2 regions of the Paenibacillus sp. CMM36 genome follow, and region 1 is predicted to be linked to the other one. Evidence: a T-box and tRNA genes for the amino acid it is inferred to sense, from the RefSeq annotation. Region 1 holds a T-box; the other holds one or more tRNA genes.

Region 1 (13,802 bases):
TCGTAATCTGCGGGATGAACAGATTCGTGCACTGATCGCCCGTAACGGACGGATTGGTTTGACCTTCGTCACCATGTTTCTCAAAGAGCAGGATACAGTAACTGCTGAGGATCTGCTACCGCATATTGAGCATATTTGTTCATTAGGGGGCGAAAGGCATTTGATGTTTGGCTCTGATTTTGACGGTATCGAGCACCATGTGCAAGGCTTGGAACACTCGGGGAAATATCCGGCTTTTGCAGAACTGCTGCTGAAGCATTACCCTGAGGAGCTAGTCAAAGGATGGCTGGGAGGTCATGCCCTGGAATACCTGCAAACGAATCTGCCTTCTAAAATGTCTTCTTAAATAGCTATTTAAGGGGATGTTTTGGCTGCGAACACTCTTGACAAAGCGAGAACGATTACGAAATAATGAGAAGTATCTTAGATTTTAAATAATATTTGCAGAAATACGGCAGACAATGGAGCGAGACTGATGGTGCACCATGCTGCACCGCTATACCAGAGGGGGCTCCATTACACAATGTTAATAAAAAAGGTTACCTGGCTTGAACTCTTTTATGACTTACTATTCGTAGCTGCTGTCTCTAAGGCCACTCATGTTTTACTACATGTTGAGCATGGTAGTATCTCGTGGGAACATATGGAGAAGTTCATTATGATTTTTATCCCGATATGGTGGGCTTGGGTGGGGCAAACTGTCTACAACAACCGTTTTGGTCAAGACAGTATAACGCATCGAATCTTTATGATCCTGCAATTGTTTTTCGTGTTAATCATGACTGCCAGTTTGAATATAGATTTTGATGCGTATTATGTATCTTTTTTTGTTGGCTATATTGGGTTAAGAGGTTTAACTGTCGTTCAATATTTACTTTCGGCGCCCAAAGAAACGGCTCATAAACAGGAAACAGCTCGTTTTTTCGGAACCTATTTTTGGATTGGAATAGTCATCTCTAGTTTCTCCCTTTTCTTTGACTCTTGGGTTCGATATTTGATTTTATATACCGGTATAGCTGTTGATATCCTCGTTCCTTTGATTGGTCGTAAAAAGTTGGTGATCACACCAATCCATACGGAGCATCTTTTAGAACGATTTGCACAGTTCACCTTAATTCTGCTTGGCGAATCTGTGATAAGTATGCTTTCTGTTTTACAATCCGATCATTTTACGGTTTCTTCCGTTGTATTTGCCGCTTTGGCTTTTATATTAGTCATCGCAATCTGGTGGCAATATTTTGAGAATATGGAGAAGCGCGTAGATAAATCAAAACAATCAGCAGGACAGACTATTATTTATGGTCATTTGTTTATTTATCTTTCCCTTAGCATGCTAGCTGCTTCGATTCAGCTCTTGTTTTTGGGACAAGTAGACTATATCTTTGTGCTTTGCTTTACCTTTGCTTCTGTTTTTATTTACTTTTTGTCGGTTTTACTGGTATTTCATCAGTACAGATTAAGTCATCTTAAACCCCGTCTCAGAGTCATTTTTTTCTTAACTGGAATACTCTGTGTCCTGTTTATCCTTAATATATTTATTGTCGTCCCCCCTCATCTCATTGTAGCTGAAATCATGCTTTTCTTTCTCCTGTTCGCTAAAACGACGATTTGATCTGATTTATAGGGATGATATTTAACGATGATTGGGGCGAAAAAGGGAACTTTATACGCTCTTCTTTTCTTTCTTGGCAAAATAGGAGTATAATAGCATGGATGTGTAAAGTATTGTATAGAGAAAAAGGAGTGACCACACGATGAGTAAAATCGTACCTGTCGGCGTTTCCGCCCGTCATATTCACCTGACTCAAGAGCATATTGAAATTTTGTTCGGAGCAGGCTATCAATTAACCGAATTTAAACCTTTGTCCCAACCAGGACAATTTGCCGCAAATGAAACGGTAGCTGTAATTGGTTCTAAGGGCCAATTTGATAAGGTTCGCATTTTGGGACCTGCTCGTCCCGCTTCCCAGTTGGAAATTTCTCGCACTGATTCCTTTGCTATTGGTGTAAAAGCACCTGTACGCGAATCGGGTAGCATTGATGGTACACCAGGAATCACAGTAAAAGGACCAGCTGGTGAAGTGGAACTGCAAGAAGGCGTGATTGTAGCAGCCCGCCATATTCATTTCCATACATCTGATGCAGCTAAATGGGACATTAAGGACAAGCAGTTGCTGAAAGTACGTGTTGGCGGCGAACGTGGTCTTGTATTTGAAAATGTTCTTGCACGTGTGTCCGATTCTTTTGCTTTGGATATGCACATTGATACAGATGAAGCGAACGGTGCCGGTGTGAAAAACGGTGACAACGCTGAAATCGTAGACTAATATACACGATTTAAATGCCGGAAGGCTTAAAGAGTCCGATTCTTGCAAAAGAATCGGGCTTTTTACATACTATATAATTCACAAATACTTCACTTATGTACAAAAAGAACATGAGTTCACTTTGCACTCAATGGTATCTGCGGTTGATCTATGGCGATGGCCTATAAATCATGCTATAATTTAGTGTAATGCCTTTTTTAAAGGTTTTTTTAGAACTTAAAATAAATTTACCCATGCCTAAAGATACAGTAAAATCACAAATTAGCTCGTGAAATAGATGGTGTAAGGAGTGACTAAGGAATGGAAAAGAAAACAAAAGATTACTCCAAATATTTTGATTTCTCGGATGCGAAGATTATTTCTGAAGATGAGCATAGCAAAAAGATCCGTATTCGCGGACGTGAAATCAACATTATGGCGGAGCCGAACCATAGAAAAGAAAAGCAACGCGGTAAAGAGGATGTACAGGTATTATATGATAACGCAGTCCCGGATGAGCTAAAGCATATCGGTGAGGGAAAGCATTACATCGTATACACATTTGGTTGCCAAATGAACGAGCATGATTCCGAAACCATAAAAGGTTTGCTGGAGCAAATGGGCTACCAATCAACCGAGGATCGGAAGGAAGCAGACATCATTTTACTAAACACTTGTGCTATCCGTGAAAATGCGGAGGATAAAGTGTTTGGCGAGCTGGGTCACCTCAAGCATCTCAAAACAGAAAAGCCAGGACTGCTGCTCGGCGTGTGTGGCTGCATGTCACAGGAAGAGAACGTCGTTAACCGGATTATGCAAAAACACGGTTTTGTCGATATGATTTTTGGTACCCATAATATTCATCGTCTGCCTCAGCTCGTCAAGGAAGCACTCTTTAGCAAAGAAATGGTGGTCGAAGTGTGGTCTAAGGAAGGCGACATTATCGAAAACTTGCCGAAGAAGCGCGAGGGTATGCGGGCTTGGGTGAACATTATGTACGGCTGTGATAAATTTTGCACCTATTGCATTGTTCCCTTTACACGTGGTAAGGAAAGAAGCCGTCGTCCAGAGGATGTTATCGCTGAAGTACGGGATTTGGCACGTCAAGGTTTTAAAGAAATCACCTTACTGGGGCAGAATGTTAACGCTTATGGTAAGGATTTGAAAGATTTGAATTACAGATTCGGGGATCTGATGGATGATATGCGCAAAATCAATATCCCGCGTGTACGTTTTACAACATCACATCCACGTGATTTTGATGACCATTTGGTAGAAGTGCTCGGTAAGGGTGGTAATTTGGTGGAGCATATCCATCTGCCTGTTCAATCCGGTAATACGGATATATTGAAGAAAATGAACCGAAAATATACCCGTGAGCGTGTTCTGGAACTGGCAGCGAAGATTAAAGCAGCTGTTCCGCATGTTTCTCTGACAACGGATATCATTGTAGGTTTCCCGGGCGAAACAGACGAGCAGTTTGAAGATACTCTATCTTTGGTGCGCGAGGTCGGCTATGACTTTGCCTACACATTCATTTATTCACCACGTGAAGGTACGCCAGCTGCTTCGATGGAAGATAATGTGCCTATGTCGGTCAAAAAAGAGCGTCTCCGGCGTCTGAACATTGCGGTGAACCAAAACAGCCTTCGCTTTAATAGTCGATTGCGTGGCGAAGTGGTTGAAGTGTTGGTGGAAGGCGAGAGCAAAAATGACAGCAAAGTGCTTGCCGGTCGGACCCGTTCCAATAAGCTTGTACATTTTGAGGGTTCTCAGGACCTGATTGGTTCCTTTGTTCAAGTGAAAATTACGGAACCTATGACCTTTTACATCAAAGGTGATCTGGTTGAAACGGCTGTAGCAGTTAACGGATAAAAGAATATTCTAGCGGGTTGCATGCGGTCTGAGTAAGGTTGTGTGCAGGGCCGTCTAAGTGAGAAAAGGAGCGATGGACAATGACAGAGGAGCGGTTGCAACAAACAGAACTTCAATCGGCGGCGCGCCAGCATGATCATTTGGTCAATCGCGAAATGATATTGGCAAAAGCCAAAGAATTAGCAGGTATTTTGGGTAGCAGTGAGGAAGTACAGGTATTCCGGAAAGCAGAAGAAAAGATTCAGGATCATGGGCGCATTCAGCAACTGATTGCAACGATGAAAAAGAAGCAAAAGGAAATTGTTGCATTTGAATCCTTAAAAAATCAAAAAATGATTGCCAAAATAGAGGCCGAGCTACAGGAGCTACAGGAAGAACTTGATGGTATTCCAATTGTAACGGAGTTTCAGCAGAGTCAGGTGGAAATTAATGAGCTACTGCAAATGGTGATCATGGCGATTCGTGATACCGTTGCTGAGAAGGTGAACGTTGAAGAGGGAAAAAGTACTTCCTCGTCGAATTGCAGTGATTAGAATGAAATTTATGGTGTGGAGGCGTAGCTTCCACGCCTTTTTTTCGAAAGCAATTTGCCATCGTATATATTTATAAGACATCAAGAGAAATGGGACAACATAGAAGGGATGGAAGCAAGGGAATGGATAAGTTCGGTAAGATGCTAGAGGGCGAAAATAATACTTTTTGGGAGTATTTAGGGTGTGAGCTGATTGCAGCTGATGCAAACGAGGTACAGATCGCTTTGGAAGCCAAACAAGAGCATACCAATGTGATGGGTATTGTCCATGGGGGTGTGCTTACTTCATTGATGGATCAGGCGATGGGGATGGTCAGTATGGCTTCACGAAATATGGATCCATGTGTAACGACGAACCTGAATGTTCATTTCTTGTCAGCCATGAGGCAAGGCCGACTGGAGGTTAGGGCGCGGATTCTTCATCAGGGAGGTCGGACTATAACCACTGAGGCGGAAGTAAGGGATAGTGAAGGCACACTTGGGTCTACATCTACAGCAACCTTCCGAGTATTACGTACACAAGCAAGTGATTCAGGTAAGGCCTGACGCTTGACAAAAATTTTTATTATGTCATAATGAATTTATCAAAACGATATAATATGGTGATGCCAATGGATAGCAATCGTATAAACGAAGAGGCGCAAAAGGCGTCGTATAACATTAAGAAATACCGCACTCCAGATGGAGCTCCGGCGGATATCGTTATGTTTACCTTAACGAAGCGGGAGCGCAAGACGGTAACAAAGACATTGCCGATTCGGGAGCTGAAAGTGATGCTCATCAAGCGCCGCAGTTGGCCGTTTGCAGGACGCTGGGCGTTGCCTGGAGGGTTTTGTCAGGAAGATGAATCCATGTATGGAGCTGCCAAGCGGGAACTGTTAGAGGAAACGGGTGTGGACGGCGGGCATCTGGAGTATTTGGGTGTATATAGTGGACCGGGACGTGATCCGCGCGGCTGGATCATATCGCATGCATTTTTTGCGCTGGTAGAAGAATGGATGTTGGAACAGCGTCAGGCGGCCGATGATGCTTCCGAGGTGGGGCTATTCACAATCCGCGAAGCGTTGGAGGAATTGGAGCTGGCATTCGATCACCGGGATATCATAGTAGATGCTTATCGCAAAATTCAGTTGCAGATGCTTCAGACGACGATCGCCAAACAGTTTTTACCGCTACATTTTACACTGGGTGAATTATATCAGGTGATACAGAGTGTCGTACCGGACTTCGAAGAGCCAAACTTTATTCGCAAAATAACATCGACTCGTAGCAGACAGGGAATTCTGGAAGAGGTGCGTGATGAGAACGGCAAACCGCTCAGTTCCAACCAGTATTCACAAAGACCGGCACAGTTGTACCGTTTTAGTGACAGAGTACCGCGTTTATCTATCTACACGTAACGTCTAATGTAATAGGTCACGCATAGAACGTACAATTTCACTTTGAGGATAAGGAGCTGACCGTACGATGCAAGCACTAATTGTGATTGATTACACGAAAGATTTTGTGGACGGTAGTTTGCCTGTAGGACAACCTGCGATTGAGTTGGATGAACGGATCGCAGCAATTACGCAGGCATATGTAGATCAAGGGGACTTTGTCGTCATGGCTGTGGATTTGCATGAGGAGAACGACCTTTATCACCCGGAGAGCAAGCTGTTTCCTCCACATAATATACGTGGAACCAACGGACGACATTTGTATGGCAAGCTCCATAGCCTCTATGAGCAACAAAGTGATCTTATCTACTGGTTGGATAAAACACGGTACAGTGCTTTTGCGGGCACAGATCTGGAACTCAGGCTGCGTGAACGTGGTATTGTGGAAGTTCATCTGATTGGTGTGTGTACGGATATATGTGTACTGCATACGGCTGTAGATGCTTATAACAAAGGTTTTGCTATTACTGTATACAAGGACGCTGTGGCGAGCTTTAATCAAGCTGGACATGATTGGGCTTTGGGTCATTTTGAGGGAAGTCTTGGAGCCGCGGTACGATCGGCTGAGGATACGGTTTTACGCCAGAAGAAGTAAAATAACTTAACGATTGTGTACCAATGTCCGATAACAAAATGGAGCCGGATATTGCTGAATCTGGGCAGATGAGGCGGTAGCGCCACAAACCTGGAGACAGTCAGAGAGGATGATTACAATGCAGTCAACGAGCCTCGCATTACATACAGATAAATATCAGATTAATATGATGTACGCCCACTGGGTGAACGGAAGTCACCAGCGTAAAGCTGTGTTCGAGGCGTATTTTCGTAAACTCCCTTTTGGTAATGGATATGCCGTGTTCGCGGGTCTGGAACGCATTGTGAATTATATTGCAAATTTGCGGTTTACAGAAGAGGACATTCGCTACCTGTCTGAACAGGAGGAGAAGTACGATCCCATGTTCATGGAGGCGCTTCGCCAGTTTAAGTTTGGTGGAACGGTCCATTCGATGAAAGAAGGGGCCCTTGTTTTTCCCAACGAGCCTCTGGTCCGTGTTGAAGGAACGATTATGGAAACGCAGCTTGTCGAAACGGCATTGCTGAATTTTATGAACTATCAGACACTTATTGCGACAAAGGCATCGCGCATCAAGCAGGTGGCAAGTGATGATACACTGCTCGAATTTGGAACACGGCGTGCGCAGGAAGCAGATGCAGCGATTTGGGGAGCACGAGCAGCTTATGTGGCTGGTTTTGACGCGACTTCTAATATGCTGGCAGGCGAACATTTTGGAATCCCGACGAAGGGGACACATGCACATTCATGGGTGCAGACCTTTATGACGGAGCAGGAGGCGTTTGACGTGTATGCGAAGGTATTGCCAGATCAGGTTACACTGCTGGTAGACACCTTTGACACGCTGGAAAGCGGGGTTCCTCATGCGATTCGGACAGCAAAAATGCTGGAGAGTCAGGGCAAGCGTATGAATGCAATCCGTCTGGATAGCGGTGACTTGGCTTATCTATCCATTCAGGCACGAGAAATGCTCGATGCTGAAGGATTAGATTACGTACAAATTGTAGCTTCCAATGATTTGGATGAAAATACGATTTTTAACCTGAAAGCCCAAGGGGCACGTATTGATGTATGGGGTGTAGGAACACAGCTTATTACGGCTTCAGATCAACCATCGCTTGGCGGGGTATACAAGCTGGTTGAACGTGAAGTGGATGGCGAAATGTTGCCGACGATCAAGATCTCGGGGAATCCAGAAAAAGTATCCACACCAGGCAAAAAGGATGTATATCGCATTGTGGATAAGAAGAAAGGGAGAGCTGTAGCCGATTATATTTCTTTTCCGGATGAAGAGCGTCCGCGTAATGGTAAGCGCCTGAAGCTGTTTAACCCTTTGCATCCGTATATGAAGAAGTATGTAGAAAATTACGAAGCCGTGCCGATGCTTGAGCCTATTTTTATAAATGGACAGAAGGTATATGAGCTTCCCGAGCTGGATGAAATTCGTGCCTACCATACTTCACAGTTGAAACTGTTCTGGCCAGAATATTTGCGGAAGCTGAACCCTGAAATTTATCGTGTAAATCTGAGCGAGAAGGTATGGGAGCTAAAGCAAAAGCTGATCGACAGCTATATGCAGCCCGAAGTTGAAGAAAAAGAATAGTTGGAAGAGGCACCTCATGAATGCATGGGGTGCCTCTTTGTGTTGGAGCATGTAGGAAATAGGAGCTTATTTATAAATTTCTCTCATCACATGTCGTAGCTCAGGGACAATAATGCGTTCCATTGCCAAACGAACGGCTCCGCGTGAGCCAGGCATAGAAAATACAGCTGTCTGGCCCACAGTGCCAGCTACAGCCCGGCTTAAGATAGCTGCTGAACCAATGTCCTCAGCAAAGCTTAAATAACGGAAGATTTCCCCAAAGCCAGGTAGTTCCTTATCCAGTAGAGAAGAGACAGCTTCATATGTAGTATCACGTGGAGAAATACCGGTACCACCTGTCAAAAGAACAGCCTCGATGTCATCCTGTGCCGCTGCTTCGGATACTAACTGCTGAATACCTTCGTAGTCATCCTTGACGATGACATATCGAACAACTGTATATCCATTGGTTTCTAGTAGATCCATGAGCAGTCGTCCCCCAGTATCTGTTTCCACGGTGCGTGTGTCCGAGACAGTCACGACCATGCAATTCACTTGTTGGGGGGATTCCTGACGGTGTTCCTCTACAGAAGACATATTCATTAAAATGTTCACTCCTTGATCGGTGGTTAGACATACACTTTTTACAATAGAGCAATGACTGAGCGTATGCAAGTCAGAAACAGGGGCTAAAAATCTATGTGATTAATATCCTTGCATTTGCACACTGGAATATAGTACACTTCCTTACATAAGTCGGGATTATATTGTTTTGTTTTATTATTGAAAGCGCGCACATCAAATGATTAACCTCAAGGGACAGCGGGTAATAGTACAGCAGGGTCAACAACTGGGAGGTAATGTAATATGAATCATTCATACCAACAATGCGTGGATGCTTGCCTGGAATGTATGAACGCTTGCAATGTATGTTACGTAGCGAGTTTGAAGGAATATGATTTAGCTATGCTGCGTGAATGTATTCGAGTGAGTAGGGAATGTGCAGAAATATGTGGATTTGCTGCCCAAATGCTGCAGCGTGGAACGGATTTTGCCGAGCAAATCTGTGAGCTGTGCGCCAAGGCCTGTGAGGTATGTGCTGCTGAATGCAGCAAGCATTCCCATGATCATTGCAAACATTGTGCAGAAGCCTGCCGTCGTTGCGTTCAGGCCTGCCGCCAATTGGTGGCAGTGTAATTACATATATGGAACTAGTGCCTGAAGAGGAAATAAAAGGTTGCTTTCTACTGAATAGGTTTGTATAATGATTGGAATTAACGTCATGGAACGGGAGAGTAGCAGCGAAGCCATATCATTACAGCGAGCCGGAAGAGGTGGAAGCCGGTATGAGATCCGATGTGAAGCGCACCCGGGAGACGGTTGATCCAACGAGCAGAACTTCTAGTAGATCAGCCCGGCAGACACCGTTATTAGTCATTGGAGTGAAATCGCGATTTGTGTAGTTAGCTTTAGCTGCACAACCGATTTACGAAGAGTGGTACCGCGGGATATTGAAGTTCTCGTCTCTTGAATGATTTCAAGAGGCGGGGGCTTTTTTTGTTAGATTCTATAAAAAGAAGGAGAGAGATCATCATGTTAATGAGGATTGCTGCTCAAGCGATATTAGCCCATACGGGCTTGGAGGAGAAAGAAATTTTATCTTTATTTGAGGTGCCTCCGCAGCCTGAATGGGGAGATATGGCGTTTCCGTGTTTTGTGCTGGCTAAAAAGTTTCGAAAGTCTCCGCAGCACATTGCACTGGAATTGGCGGAACTAGTAGGCCATAAAGAAGGTTTAACCGCTTCAGCATCGGGTGCCTATGTAAACATAACCTTGGATCGATCGGTTCATATTCCGCTTATGCTTGCTGAATTGAGCAAGGCTGATTTCCTCAGGCCTAATATCGGGAACGGGCAGCGGGTAGTTATTGATATGTCCTCGCCTAATATTGCCAAACCGTTTGGTATCGGTCATCTTCGCTCTACGGTTATCGGTGCTACCTTGTATCGCATACTTGGTGAAACAGGTTATGTACCTATTAGTGTGAATCATCTTGGGGATTGGGGAACACAGTTTGGTAAGCAAATTGCGGCCTATAAAAGATGGGGAAATGAGGAGCAGTTACAACATGATCCGATTGGTGAATCGCTAAAGCTATATGTGCGTTTTCATCAGGAAGCCGAGCATGATCCGACTTTGGAGGATGAAGGGCGCGAGTGGTTCCGACGTTTGGAACATGGGGATGCTGAGGCTCAACAACTATGGGAGTTTTTTGTTGAAATCAGTCTGGGTGAATTTGATCGTATGTACCAGCGTCTAAACATTACATTTGACCATGTGCTGGGAGAAAGTTTTTACAATGATAAGATGCAGGCAGTTATTGATCAATTAAGAGCAAAAGGATTGTTGGAGGAAAGTGATGGGGCGCTCGTAGTTCGCCTGGAAGACGAGGAACTGCCTCCGTGTCTTATTCTGAAAAAGGATGGAACCACCATTTATCCGACACGTGATCTGGCAACAGCGATTTATCGTCATGAAGTGATGAAGGCTGATCGGTTGCTGTACGTCGTTGGTGGAGAACAGAAGTTGCATTTCCAGCAGGTGTTTGCGGTGCTGAAGCATGCAGGGGAGGCATGGGCGGAGCAATGTGAGCATGTGCCGTTTGGATTAATGCGGTTTGCGGGTAAGAAAATGTCCACAAGACGTGGCAAGGTTGTGAAGCTGGAGGAGGTGCTGGATGAAGCTGTAGCGCGTGCTCAAGGCATCATTACTCAGAAGAACCCTGGTTTACAGGAACAACAGGCAATAGCGGAGAACGTTGGAATTGGGGCGATTATTTTTGGTGATTTAAAAAACAACCGGCTGAATGAAGTGGACTTTTCGTTGGAGGAGGCGCTGACCTTTGAAGGCGAGACCGGGCCTTATGTGCAGTATACTCATGCGCGCATACGCAGCCTTCTGGAGAAAGCTCACGCTCGCGCCGATGTTGATGTTAACACTAACCCTAGCTACAATGACCTTGTCCAAGATAGCCATTCTCGTGATTTAAATGACGTATCGGATGAAATATTGGGTGACGCAGGTTGGGCGCTGCTTAAGCAATTGGGTCGCTATCACGGGCAACTGATACGTGCGGCTCGCCAACTAGAGCCTTCGGTAATTGCGAGATTTGCATTGGATACGGCCCAGGCGTTTAACCGGTTTTACGCCAAGGAAAGGATTGTCGATGGTGGACAATGGCGTATTCAGTTGGCGGAACAAACTGCGGATATTCTGGCATGCGCGCTGCAACTTCTTGGTCTGAAAGCACCGAATCGGATGTAAGCAAAGCGAACGAAGGGAGCGAGTTTTTGCTGGCGGGATGACTGCTACCCATACTTGGCTCTTCTAAAGGAATACTGTAAAAGATTAATCTGTTGCAGCCACTTTTGGGTATGCATAAATGTTGTGAGCAGAAAAGAGTTAGACGGGTACACTAATCGCAGGAATTCCACCGTTTTGCAACCAATTTGTGTATATTTGAAACATTTGATGATTCTATTGCGTCGGTAAGTGTAGAAGCAAAGTAAACATGGAGGTGTATCTCATGAAAAAGAACAAAAGTGTGACAGCTGCCCTGCTTGTCGTCTGCTCATTGGCAGTGGCTACGTCGGCTTCTGCTTTTCTGGATATAAAGGGAGCTGAACAGGAGAAGATCGTAAACTCACTTCAGGACAAAGGAATTATTCAAGGAATAACCAAGGATAAATTTGCACCGGATCAAACGCTCACGTATGCACAAGGAGTACACTTGGTTGTTCGTGCAATGGATCTTCAGGTGATGCCTGATTTCACAACGGGTTCCTTTGCAAACATTCCGGCTTCCGCATGGTATGCTCAGTCCTATCGGATTGCAGCCCAACACCAAATCCCTTTGTCACCAGATATTGATCCAAGCACTCGTATGACAAGAGAACAATTTGCTAATATTCTGTATAAAGCAGTGAGTGCAACGGGTGAATATCCAACTGTCCGTATGTACATTAATGTAGCGGATGGCAAAAAACTAGATCAGGAATCAAACGCAGCAATTCAATTCCTACTGTTGACCAAAATTGCAAAATTGGACGAACAGAGCAACTTTAACCCGGATCGTAAAGTAACCCGGATGGAGGCAGCAGAAATGGTCTATAACGCATCCGAATTTGTGCAAAATCATAAACCAGTTGAATCCACTCCTGAAAATCCGGTTGAGCCTGCAGATCCGGGTCAACAAAATAACATTAGTATGAGTATAGAGAAGGCGAATGACCAGCAGAACAAAGTGACAATTACTCGTTTGCAGGCACCTAATCCAGGTTACGGCATTGAAGTGGATCACATCGACTACGTAGATGATACAAATGCAGTAATTTACTACAAGTTGACTAGTCCAAAGCCAGGGGAAATGAATATTCAGGTCATTACGGATACCCACACAAGTACAATGGTAGACAGTAAGTATAAGGTTACGCTTAAAGCAGTAGATGGAACAGTGCTTCCGCCCACAGGAACGGGCACGTCTGTAGCTAAATAAAATTACAAGCCATACGTTATAGATATAAATAAAACCAGCGAGCCTCCAATTTGTGGGGGGAGACTTGCTGGTTTTTTCATGCCAAATGTTCATCGTTAGCCCTAAGCAATAGGGCTATTCTAGCTTTAAATGCTGACTTTGCCAGTAAGTAAGTCATTTTGCGCAGGAGGCGTAGCAGAGATTGAATCGGATTCTGTTGCAACTGTTCCCGACTGGAGCTGATACATTTGGAAGTAACGCCCGCCTTGGGCCATAAGCTCGTCATGGCTACCCCGTTCAACAATTTCACCCCGATGCAGCACCAAAATTTGGTCCGCACTGCGAATGGTGGACAAACGGTGAGCAATGATAAAGGTCGTACGTCCCTTCTTAAGTACCTCAAGAGCGGATTGGATGAGCGCTTCTGTTTCGGTGTCAATATTGGCAGTAGCTTCATCCAGAATTAAAATTGCGGGATCAAAGGCTAGTGCACGAGCGAAGGAAATAAGCTGGCGTTGTCCGGCTGATAAGGTGCTACCTTTCTCAATAACGGGCTCATCGAATCCTTGCGGCAAATGGGCCAGCAATTTGTCAGCTCCAACATCATGCAGCGCTTTATTCACCTGTTCTCTCGTGATTCGGCTGTCTCCGAGACTGACATTGGAGGCTACCGTACCTGTGAACAAATATGGATCTTGAAGAACAATACCCATATGATGGCGAAGCCATTGCTTAGGGATGTCTTTGACAGACGTTCTGTCAATGGTGATCGTTCCTTTTTGCGGATCATAGAACCGGAATAGCAGGTTGATAATCGAACTTTTGCCTGATCCGGTATGTCCGACAAGGGCAACCGTTTGCCCGGGGTGTGCTGTAAAGGAAATATGTTTAAGTACATCATCCTTTTTGTAGGCAAAGGAAACGTCGTTAAACTCTACCTGGCCTTTGTAGCGCGGCATC
Region 2 (5,811 bases), on a different contig from region 1:
AATACATACGAAATACGCATTGAAATTCATTCACACAGCTGTGATGAACCGAGTTTCAATACGGTAGAATTTGCATAGCAAATTCATGTTTGGTGGCGATAGCGGAGGGGTTCCACACGTACCCATCCCGAACACGACCGTTAAGCCCTCCAGCGCCGATGGTACTTGGACCGCAGGGTCCTGGGAGAGTAGGACGTCGCCAAGCGATATCCTTTAGAGGATGATAAATTTTTACATGTTAGGGCCTTTAGCTCAGCTGGTTAGAGCGCACCCCTGATAAGGGTGAGGTCGGTGGTTCGAGTCCACTAAGGCCCACCACTTCTAGAATAACAAAAAGATTGGGGCCATAGCTCAGCTGGGAGAGCGCCTGCCTTGCACGCAGGAGGTCAGCGGTTCGATCCCGCTTGGCTCCACCAATATTCCCTGATAGCTCAGTTGGTAGAGCACTCGACTGTTAATCGAGTTGTCACAGGTTCGAGTCCTGTTCGGGGAGCCATATTTTGAATATTTCTGACTTTTATATATTAAGGTGGCGGCGTAGCTCAGCTGGCTAGAGCGTACGGTTCATACCCGTGAGGTCGGGGGTTCGATCCCCTCTGCCGCTACTCGGAGAGATACCCAAGTGGCTATAAGGGGACCCTCTGCTAAGGGGTTAGACTGCGAAAGTGGTGCGAGGGTTCGAATCCCTCTCTCTCCGCCATAATTTATTGAGACCAGAACTTATTTTGCAAGGCCCGTTGGTCAAGGGGTTAAGACACCTCCCTTTCACGGAGGTAACAGGGGTTCGAATCCCCTACGGGTCATAATATGGAGGCTTAGCTCAGCTGGGAGAGCATCTGCCTTACAAGCAGAGGGTCGGGGGTTCGATCCCCTCAGCCTCCACCATAAGAAAATTTGAGAAATGCTTTTTAATGTCGCGGGGTGGAGCAGTTCGGTAGCTCGTCGGGCTCATAACCCGAAGGTCGTAGGTTCAAATCCTGCCCCCGCAATTAATTTCCTATTGGAAATGCCTCTGGAACTGTGGTGTAGAGGCCTAACATGCCTGCCTGTCACGCAGGAGATCGCGGGTTCGAATCCCGTCAGTTCCGCCATTTTAGCTTCATATATAATTGGCATATATAGTGCGGATTATATGATGTAGTAATAAAATTTAATATGGCTCGGTAGCTCAGTCGGTAGAGCAGAGGACTGAAAATCCTCGTGTCGGCGGTTCGATTCCGTCCCGAGCCACCTTTCAAGTGGGAAATGAGTAATGTGCCGGTGTAGCTCAACTGGTAGAGCAACTGACTTGTAATCAGTAGGTTGGGGGTTCAAGTCCTCTCGCCGGCACCATTTTGGAGGATTAGCGAAGTGGCCAAACGCATCAGACTGTAAATCTGCTCCCTTACGGGTTCGGTGGTTCGAATCCATCATCCTCCACCAGTCTTTTCATAATCATATGGCGGTCGTGGCGAAGTGGTTAACGCACCGGACTGTGACTCCGGCATTCGTGGGTTCAAGCCCCATCGGCCGCCCTTTATTCTTAATTTATTGGGGATTAGCCAAGCGGTAAGGCAACGGACTTTGACTCCGTCATGCATAGGTTCAAATCCTATATCCCCAGCCATTAAGAGCCATTAGCTCAGTTGGTAGAGCACCTGACTTTTAATCAGGGTGTCGAAGGTTCGAGTCCTTCATGGCTCACCATTTATAATTATTTTGCGGTCGTGGCGGAATTGGCAGACGCGCACGGTTCAGGTCCGTGTGGGCTAACCCCCCGTGGAGGTTCGAGTCCTCTCGACCGCACCATATTTTGCGGACGTGGCTCAGCGGTAGAGCATCGCCTTGCCAAGGCGAGGGTCGCGGGTTCGATTCCCGTCGTCCGCTCCATTATCCATACGGCGCCATAGCCAAGTGGTAAGGCAAAGCTCTGCAAAAGCTTCATCCCCAGTTCAAATCTGGGTGGCGCCTTGACTACTCATTATGGAATTTAATATGCGCCCTTAGCTCAGCTGGATAGAGCGTTTGACTACGAATCAAAAGGCCGGGAGTTCGAATCTCTCAGGGCGCGCCATTTCTTAAAAAAATGTATAATGTCGGGATGTAGCTCAGCTTGGTAGAGCACCTGGTTTGGGACCAGGGGGTCGCATGTTCAAATCGTGTCATCCCGATACTGTTTTGCGGGTGTAGTTCAATGGTAGAACTCCAGCCTTCCAAGCTGGTAGCGTGGGTTCGATTCCCATCACCCGCTTTTTGCTATAGCGGATTCTTGTTGCCTCAGTGGTGACACCTTATAAATAAAGAGAGCCTGTCTGGGGACAGAGCTCTCTCTTTTTTTGTATTTATCCTCATGTAATCCACAATGTGTTGATTATCCATAATCTTCGGTATCGGTGTATTCGTTCTGATCATACAACTGGCATACACCGATAACCGATCTAGTGGACAGTTTTTACACGGGAATGGTTAGCTGGATGGAGGTTCCCTCGTCTGGAGCAGAGGTTATGCTCATAAATCCCCCTACCCCTCTAGCTCGTTCTTCCATACTGAACAATCCAACTCCCTCTCCTTGGGACTTTCCAGAGAATCCAATGCCTTTATCCCGAATGGTCACTTGTATCATTTCATTTTGATCCTCAACGTCGACATATGCCTCTGCTACATCTGCGTATTTGGCTACATTCGTTAACGCCTCTTGTACAATCCGATAAATTGCAATTTCCTTGCGAATATCAACCCGTTTACGTAGATTGCATTGAAAATGCACCTCAATCCCGTAATGAGAACAGAAGTTTTCAATATAGGTTCTTATGGCTGGGACGACACCCAGATCATCCAGAACTGAGGGACGAAGTTCCCACGCTAGACCACGAACATCTTTGATGATGTCGGTCACCTGCGAACGGAGATTCTCCAGAGTAGCACTAGGTTGTTCGGCAAGTTGGCTATCCAATTGGATAATAAGTGAAAATAAGCTTTGCCCTATCCCATCATGCAGCTCTCTTGAAAAGCGTTTACGTTCTTCTTCCTGTATTTGCATGACTTGTGTCATCATAGACTGAAGTTCAGCTTCTACTCTCTTCAGTTTAGTGACCTCATTGCGGATCGCTAAGTACTGATAGGGTTTACCTTCCTCGTCCATAAACGGAACGATCGTAGTATTCACCCAGTAGTAGCTGTTATCTTTAGCACGATTACGTATTTCTCCTTGCCATACCTCACCTGAACGGATCGTAGTCCACAGGTTTTTCATGAAGGCGGGGGTATGATAGCCTGAATTAATGAGACGATGATCCTGACCGATCAGCTCTTCACGACTGTATTGCGAAATCTCACAGAACTTGTCGTTTACGTACTGAATAATACCTCGATGATCGGTCAAAGCAACGATGGAAGACGTATCTAGGGCAAATTTCAGATTGGATAATTGGTGGAGTGAGTTACGCAGCGCATGAAGAAAAGGGGATTCTGGTATATAAATTTCCAGATCATTCAGCAGTTTATCGGTTGATTCACCAAAGGCATGCTGCAGTAAAGGGTTAGAAGGTTCATTCATAATGGAGTAGCCCCTTTTTTAGTGCGAATTTGACTAGCTCAGGTCGTGTTTTCAAGTTAAGCTTCTCCATAAGATTGCTTTTATGGGACTCTACGGTTTTGACACTAATCACCAGGTGCTCGGCAATTTCCTTGTTGGCATATCCTTTGGCTACCCAGGATAGAATCTCTTTTTCCCGCTCAGACAAGGATTCATAGGGTCCGGCTATGCCTTCCTGTTTGATTTTGTCCAGATATTCACTCATCAGTCGTTTGGTTGCATTCGGGTACAAATAGGCACTACCTTCGGCCACAGACTGGATGGCAGCGAGTAACTCCTCGTGAGGTGCGCTTTTTAAAATATATCCGGATGCTCCAGCTTGAATGGCTCGGAACAGATATTCTTCATCGTCATGCATCGTTAAAATAAGGACTTCTGTATCGGGCAGCTGTTTTTTTAATTCAGTGGTTGCTGTGAGACCATCTTTTCCAGGTGGCATGCTAAAATCCATGAGCACAACATGAGGTTGTAGCTCCAATGCCTTGCGGATTGCCTCATCCCCGTCTGCTGCATCTCCTACTACCTTAATACCGTTTTTGCCGTCCAATAGGGCCATGAGGCCAGAACGTACGACAACGTGATCATCCACTACTAGTATACGAATCAATTTGTCATCCCCTCGAACGGTAAAAAACCGTACGTTTTGTCATAATCATAGCAAATTTTAGGGATTTCAATCAACAAAGATAGTTAGGGACAGCTATATCAAGTATCTGATGAGGATCATTATCTATAGAAACATTGTTGAGCTATGGAGTGAGAGGGTAAGCACATAGTTGGCTAAGGCGTTGAGCTACTTGAGTAGCCTCGGCTATATCAGACTCTGTGAACATCCTCACATCACGATTACCAAGAAGCAGCACACCGTTGGGCAGATCTCCTGTGCTGGAAAAGGGAATGGCAACAGCAGAGTGAAGCTGCTCGGCCAGCATTAGTGCACATTCCTGACGCAGACGTATACTACCTGATAGCAAAGCACTTACAGTTACGGTACGTCCCAAGCGAACAGCCATACCGGCAATACCATGGCCAATCTTAAAAGAAATAAGTCGATAGCGATTGCTTCGGCTACCAGAGGCGTAATACCAATGCAACTTACCACCTGACTTGGACATAAATGCGAGGGCAGTGAGATCACCATAAATAGTATCTCTTAACTGGTTCAGTTCTTTTCGCATTTCATCCGTTATTTGTAGCATAGAAGACACATCCTTTTTCATAACCAAACTATATCTCTAGTTCATTGTAGTTTCGACAGTTGCAAAAGTAGATCGGGGAACCCCCTGATCTATAGGCGCAGGAAACACTGACTTTTCATCTGGTCGGATAAGGAGTAGGGAAATGGTCGATAAATGGGGCGTTAGCTTACTTCAGAAGTGATATTTATCACAGCAAATCAGGGAGTAGGAAGGTATAAAATCAGGTGTTCTCCCGATAACAACCCAGGCGTTAAAACATTATGATATAGATATCAGGTAAACACGAGGAGGACGCTAACATGCAAGCCACTTGTATGGAACGGTTTGGGGACGAAGCGGAACGCACGGGAATTCAGATTTATTTGACAGATGAGCATTTTGATCTGCTAAAAGATATTATGTCCTGGAAGAAGGTAAAGGCAGGCGTTATGCTTTTCCGAGAGGGCGATGATGCAGAGCAGCTTTATTATATACATTCAGGTCATGTCAAACTTCGTAAATCGACAGAAGATGGTAAAGAACTGATTCTGACCATTCAGCATCAAGGCGACTTAATTGGGGAATTTAGCGGAATAGATGGAGAAGAGTATAGTTGCACTGCGGAAACAGCCGATGTGTGTGAGTTAGGCGTCGTGCTTGTTAAGGATCTGGAGTCGCTCTTGTCCAAAAATGGGGAAATGGCGCTTCAGTTCATCCAGTGGATGGCGATGAAGCAACGCATTATGCAATCGCGTTTTCGGGACTTACTGTTGTATGGTAAAACTGGAGCGTTAGCGTCTACATTGATCCGTGCTAGCAATACATGTGGCGTGGCTGTGAAGGATGGCATTTTATTAAATATGAAGCTAAGTCACTCCGAATTAGGTGAGATGATTGGAGCGACGCGCGAGAGCGTGAACCGGATGCTGAGCGCGCTGAAAGAACAGGGAACCCTAGATACAAGGGATGGAAAGATTGTCATTCACGATCTCAAGGTATTACGTGGCATGTGCTGCTGTCCTTCGTACGGCCAATGTGCCCATGAAATTTGTCGCCTCT

What was found. A T-box is a leader RNA that pairs with one kind of tRNA and senses whether it is charged. The one in region 1 lies ahead of argS (arginine--tRNA ligase), so its partner is inferred to be a tRNA-Arg.
Region 2: it has a tRNA-Arg gene. The T-box ahead of argS (arginine--tRNA ligase) is inferred to sense a tRNA for this amino acid. The anticodon was not compared.

The regions. Positions count from the first base shown of each region.
Region 1 covers NZ_JBSEDY010000018.1:42,067-55,868, reverse strand. The annotation lists gene ACWA2B_RS24585 (dipeptidase) at 1-346, shown strand, start outside; gene ACWA2B_RS24580 (low temperature requirement protein A) at 524-1,612, shown strand; gene pduL (phosphate propanoyltransferase) at 1,755-2,327, shown strand; gene miaB (tRNA (N6-isopentenyl adenosine(37)-C2)-methylthiotransferase MiaB) at 2,628-4,181, shown strand; gene ACWA2B_RS24565 (RicAFT regulatory complex protein RicA family protein) at 4,262-4,714, shown strand; gene ACWA2B_RS24560 (PaaI family thioesterase) at 4,837-5,259, shown strand; gene ACWA2B_RS24555 (NUDIX domain-containing protein) at 5,325-6,113, shown strand; gene ACWA2B_RS24550 (cysteine hydrolase family protein) at 6,181-6,747, shown strand; gene ACWA2B_RS24545 (nicotinate phosphoribosyltransferase) at 6,866-8,329, shown strand; gene ACWA2B_RS24540 (MogA/MoaB family molybdenum cofactor biosynthesis protein) at 8,396-8,911, opposite strand; gene ACWA2B_RS24535 (four-helix bundle copper-binding protein) at 9,176-9,505, shown strand; T-box leader at 9,583-9,839, shown strand; gene argS (arginine--tRNA ligase) at 9,902-11,632, shown strand; gene ACWA2B_RS24525 (S-layer homology domain-containing protein) at 11,895-12,863, shown strand; gene ACWA2B_RS24520 (ABC transporter ATP-binding protein) at 12,989-13,802, opposite strand, start outside.
Region 2 covers NZ_JBSEDY010000039.1:80-5,890, forward strand. The annotation lists rRNA gene rrf (5S ribosomal RNA) at 89-205, shown strand; tRNA gene ACWA2B_RS27570 (tRNA-Ile) at 242-318, shown strand; tRNA gene ACWA2B_RS27575 (tRNA-Ala) at 341-416, shown strand; tRNA gene ACWA2B_RS27580 (tRNA-Asn) at 421-496, shown strand; tRNA gene ACWA2B_RS27585 (tRNA-Met) at 532-605, shown strand; tRNA gene ACWA2B_RS27590 (tRNA-Ser) at 609-700, shown strand; tRNA gene ACWA2B_RS27595 (tRNA-Glu) at 732-803, shown strand; tRNA gene ACWA2B_RS27600 (tRNA-Val) at 810-885, shown strand; tRNA gene ACWA2B_RS27605 (tRNA-Met) at 916-989, shown strand; tRNA gene ACWA2B_RS27610 (tRNA-Asp) at 1,015-1,091, shown strand; tRNA gene ACWA2B_RS27615 (tRNA-Phe) at 1,158-1,230, shown strand; tRNA gene ACWA2B_RS27620 (tRNA-Thr) at 1,257-1,332, shown strand; tRNA gene ACWA2B_RS27625 (tRNA-Tyr) at 1,337-1,422, shown strand; tRNA gene ACWA2B_RS27630 (tRNA-His) at 1,442-1,514, shown strand; tRNA gene ACWA2B_RS27635 (tRNA-Gln) at 1,532-1,606, shown strand; tRNA gene ACWA2B_RS27640 (tRNA-Lys) at 1,611-1,686, shown strand; tRNA gene ACWA2B_RS27645 (tRNA-Leu) at 1,701-1,788, shown strand; tRNA gene ACWA2B_RS27650 (tRNA-Gly) at 1,795-1,869, shown strand; tRNA gene ACWA2B_RS27655 (tRNA-Cys) at 1,880-1,950, shown strand; tRNA gene ACWA2B_RS27660 (tRNA-Arg) at 1,977-2,053, shown strand; tRNA gene ACWA2B_RS27665 (tRNA-Pro) at 2,077-2,150, shown strand; tRNA gene ACWA2B_RS27670 (tRNA-Gly) at 2,160-2,230, shown strand; gene ACWA2B_RS27675 (PAS domain-containing sensor histidine kinase) at 2,432-3,535, opposite strand; gene ACWA2B_RS27680 (response regulator) at 3,528-4,181, opposite strand; gene ACWA2B_RS27685 (GAF domain-containing protein) at 4,324-4,773, opposite strand; gene ACWA2B_RS27690 (Crp/Fnr family transcriptional regulator) at 5,073-5,811, shown strand, end outside.